DNA from 2 places in the Microbacterium terregens genome. Region 1 is predicted to be linked to the other one. Evidence: predicted binding sites of a transcription regulator. Region 1 holds the regulator's gene; the other holds the start of a gene.

Evidence for each region. The regulator HspR, encoded in region 1, represses chaperone genes until heat shock. The targets are predictions, from matches to a motif close to AAGTTGAGTCNNNNNGACTCAACTT.
Region 2: the regulator HspR is predicted to act here: its motif matches at 1,396-1,420, upstream of ABD655_RS15450 (Hsp20/alpha crystallin family protein).

The regions. Positions count from the first base shown of each region.
Region 1 covers NZ_BAAAWH010000001.1:274,295-276,490, forward strand. The annotation lists gene ABD655_RS01275 (AI-2E family transporter) at 1-117, opposite strand, end outside; gene ABD655_RS01280 (potassium channel family protein) at 114-848, opposite strand; gene ABD655_RS01285 (heat shock protein transcriptional repressor HspR) at 926-1,447, opposite strand; gene ABD655_RS01290 (DnaJ C-terminal domain-containing protein) at 1,525-2,196, opposite strand, start outside.
Region 2 covers NZ_BAAAWH010000001.1:3,304,852-3,307,047, forward strand. The annotation lists gene ABD655_RS15445 (L-serine ammonia-lyase, iron-sulfur-dependent, subunit alpha) at 1-797, opposite strand, end outside; gene ABD655_RS15450 (Hsp20/alpha crystallin family protein) at 886-1,341, opposite strand; gene ABD655_RS15455 (VOC family protein) at 1,540-1,902, opposite strand; gene ABD655_RS15460 (MFS transporter) at 1,969-2,196, opposite strand, start outside.

The DNA of each region.
Region 1 (2,196 bases):
GAACAAACCTGCGAGCGCGACCACCGCAGCGGCCAGACCGAGCAGCACGCGCAGAGTCGGGGAGAGCGCGGCCGGTGGCGGCACAGGGATGGTGGGCTGGCGACCGAAGAGGCTCATCGGGCGTCGGCGCTCTCTTTCGGCGCGGGCGGTGGCGGCAGCCGCGCACTGATGTCGTCGATCTTGTGCGAGACGTCGCGAAGCTGACCCCGCGTGGCCGGCTCGTCCGTGTCACGGCCGATCGCGGCGCGCTCGAGCACCCATGACGCGAGCGTCGCCGTCACCACGCCGACGAGCGCCACTCCGCCGCACATCAGCAGCACCGCGACGATGCGTCCCCACGCCGTGACGGGGAAGTAGTCGCCGTAGCCGACCGTCGTGATCGTCACGAACGCCCACCAGACCGCGTCGCCGAACGTCTCGATGTTCGCACCGGGGGCTCCACGTTCCGCGTCGAGTTCGGCGAGGGCCGCGATCCAGATCAGGATCGCGGCGGCGCCGGCGCCGTAGATCGCGATGCTGCTGCGCAGCGCGGTGCCCGCCGTGCGCCGCAGCGAATGGATGAGCGTGAGCGCCTTCAGCAGCCGCAGCGGCTTCAGCACCGGCAGTGCGACGACCAGCAGATCGAAGATGTGCTCGCGGAACCACCGCCCGCGCGTGTCCGCCAACATGAGGCGCACGAGGTAGTCGGCCGCGAAGCTCAGCCAGGTCAGCAGGATGAACACCCGCGCGATCAGGTACAGCGTCCCTTGGAGATCGGCGATGACCTGCCACGAGTAGACGAGGATGAAGACGATCGACGAGATCAACAGCGGCCAGTACGTCAGCTGCCGCCAGCGCTCCTCCGTCATGCCCGAACTCTAGAACCCGCGCGGCCGGGATGCCGGATGCCGCGCGGAAAGGCACCGGCGAGCCCGCGCGCGCTGCGCTACTTCCCCGGGTCGGTGCGCCTCCGCGACGTCCGCTTGCCGTCGGCGCGCCCGGCGCTCTCCGCGGCATCCGGGTCATCCTGGCTCTGCTCGAGTGCCAGCCGCGGCCGCCACACGACGATGTCGGTCGCCCGCCGGACACGGCGGCCCTGGCGCAGGGTGACCACGGACCCGGTCGCACCCGCCGCGAAGACGCGCGCACCGGGCCGGTTCTCCAGCTCGGCGCGCACGCGCGCCTCCAGGTCGTGGACGCGATGATGCAGCTCTCGCACGCGATCTTCGAGTTCGATGATCCGGGCGATCGCGGGCAGGCTCATGCCATCGGACGAGAGGCGCGCGACTTCGCGGAGCTGTTCCACGTGCCGCGTCGAGTAGCGGCGTGATCCGCCCTGGGTGCGCGCGGGCACGACGAGCCCGAGTCGGTCGTACTGCCTCAGGGTCTGCGGGTGCATGCCGGCGAGTTCGGCGGCGACGGCGATCGCGAAGATGGGGGCGTCCTCATCGATCTCTCGTTCAGGCATCCCATCTCACCTCTTCTCTTCGATCCTCGGTCCGCTTCGTCTCCCGGTCGGGACACGACCCGCGGTCGGTCTGCGGGTCAGCCGCGCGCCTTCGACATCAGCTCCGCGCGGGGGTTCTCTTTCGGCTCCAGGTCGTGGAACCGCTGCAGAGCCTCGCGGGCAGCCTCGTCGAGGTGGGATGGCACCGCGACCTGCACCTCGGCGAGGAGGTCGCCGGTGCCCTTCGCTGTTTCCACACCGCGACCTTTCACGCGCAGGACTCGGCCTGAAGGCGTACCCGGCGCCACCCGCAGTTTCACGGGATCGCCACCCAGGGTCGGCACTTCGATCGTCGCGCCGAGCGCCGCCTCGGTGAAGGTCACCGGCACGATCACGCGGAGGTTCAGTCCCTCACGCGTGAAGACGGGGTGCGGTCGCACGGCCACCTGGACCACGATGTCGCCCGACTCGCCGCCGTCCGGGGATGGGCGTCCGCGCCCGCGTAGGCGGATCTTCTGCCCGTCCGCGACGCCGGCGGGGATCTTCACCTTGAACGGCTTGCCGTCCTCCCCCTGCAGTGTGATCGTTTCGCCCCGGGTCGCGGTGATGAAGTCGATCGTGGTGCGGGCGGTGATGTCCGCCCCGCGCCGAGGGCCGCCGTAGCCACGGAATCCGCCCGACGGCTGCCCGAACCGACCGGAGCCGAAGCCTCCGCCCTGCTGCTGGTTGAACATGCTGAAGATGTCGTCGAAGTCCTCCGGCGCCTGGCG
Region 2 (2,196 bases), 3.0 Mb from region 1:
ATGCCCGGCAGCACACCGTCGTGATACAGCCCCGCTTCCACGCAGGCCGCCATCGCGTCCCAGATCGCGTCCAGTCCGGCGGCGATCTCCTCGTCGCTGCGCAGCGCCTCCTCATTCATGCGGGCGGCCTCGGCGATCGTGATTCCACGCTCGTCGCAGAGCTGGAGCAGCGCCTCGGCGCTGTCGAACGCGAGCGGGAAGGCGCTGGTGGCAACACGCGGCGGCTCGCCCTCGCGGCGGATGAAGCCGCCGCCGATCGAGTAATAGGTCTCACGGAGCACGAGGCCCTCGTCGCTCTCCTGCACGCGTGCCGCGACGGCAGCGGTTCCGGTGGTCCGGATGCCGGCTGCCGCCCGCTGCGCCCCGTCATCGATCTCGCGCGGCCGAGCGCTCGTCCAGGCCTCCAGCGTCAGCGCGTTCGGATGTCCGGGCAGCCGGGTCCGAGGAGCGAAGACGACGTCGGCTTTCTCGAAGGGGACCGGGTGCGTGCCGTCCAGCGCGAGCTGCCGACCGGCCGGCCATTGCGTCCACGCCGCGCGCACAGCATCCGGATCGACGCTCTCGGGCGACAGCCCCTGGAGCCCGCCCACGATGGCATCCGGCGTGCCGTGTCCGATGCCGGTCGCACCCAGGGATCCGTACAGGGTGCACGTCACGCGCGCCACGGAGTCCAGGAGCCCGGCCCTGCGCAGGAGCACGGCGAAATCACGCGCGGCCCGCATCGGGCCGACCGTGTGGGAGCTCGAGGGTCCGATGCCGATGGAGAACAGCTCGAACGCGGAGACGTAGGCGCTCACGCGCTCCAGGCTAACCTGGTCCGCACGCGGGACGGCGAACGCCCCGGGCCTGAGTGGTCCGGGGCGTTCGCGTCAGGCGGCGCAGTGACTACTGCTCGACCGGCTGCGGCGCGTCCGAGCCCTCGTGGGCCTGAATCACCGGCGACGAGCTGTCACTGGAGACCTCGATCTTGCGGGGCTTCGCCTTCTCGCTCACCGGAATCGTGACGTTGAGCACGCCGTTGCTGTATGTCGCGGCGATGTTCCCGGTGTCGACACCCTGCCCGAGGTTCAGCTGGCGCAGAAAGCTCGCCGCTTCGCGCTCGCGTGTGATCCACTTGACGCCCTCGCCCCCGGCGAGCGTGCGCTCGGCGCGGATCGTCAGCAGCTGACCATCGACGTCGATGTCCACCGATCCCGGGTCGATGCCGGGCAGGTCAGCGGTGAGCACGTAGTGGTCCCCGTCGCGGTACAGATCCATCGGCATGCGGCGTGGCCCGCGGCGCGTGTCGAACAGAGTCGACGCGAAGCGGTCGAGTTCACGGAAGGGGTCGTAAGCGGCCATGATTCGTCTCCTTGTCGTTTCGTCCGGATGACTGTCCGGTGCATGTGCATCTGAGAGTTGAGTCGTGTCGGCTCAACTACGTCCAGATTAGCACTGTGCCCCTTCGAGTGCCAATACTCTGACGACGTCAAGAATGCGGATGCCGTGGCGGCGGGTAGCGACAGGCGGCGGGGTCCGATGACAGTGACCGCGCGGATCTCAGGGTTTCTGGAAGGCGACCAGACCCACCGTGTTGCCCTCGGAATCCTTGATGAAGGCCTGCCACTCGTCGTGACCTGCCGGCCCGAGCGTCTCGTCATGGTGCGAGAAGATGACGTGGGGCGGCGAGACGAGATCGGCCAGTCCGTCGAGCTTGTCGAGCGTGTCGTGCACGTTCTCCACGTGGAGGTACAGCAGGGATGTCGGTGCATTCCGATCCAGCAGCAGCCGAACGCCGTCGAGGTCGAAGAAGACCAGCCCCGGATCGAAGCGCGCGAGCGGCGGCGCATCGAGAAGCACGGTGTAGAACTCTGTCGCACGGTCGAGATCATCCGCGTGAACGGCCACCTGAACGAGTCTCATCACGACCTCCCGTGGGAATGCACGGCCCAGTCTGCCAGCCCTCGCTTCGCTTGGCGACGGGCGTCGTCAGCCGGCGTGAGCCGGCTGCGGCTCGTCCTCGGGCAGCGGCAGCAGTTCGGACGCGGGTTCGCGGATCATGGTCACCGCGAGAACGGCGGCCACCAGCATCCCGATCGCCGCGGCGATGAACGTCGCCGAGTACGCGCCGGCCAGCGCCGTGGGCTCGGCCGCGGTGTGACTGCCGAGCGCGACGACGTAGACGGCGGTGAAGATCGAAAGACCGATGGAGCCGCC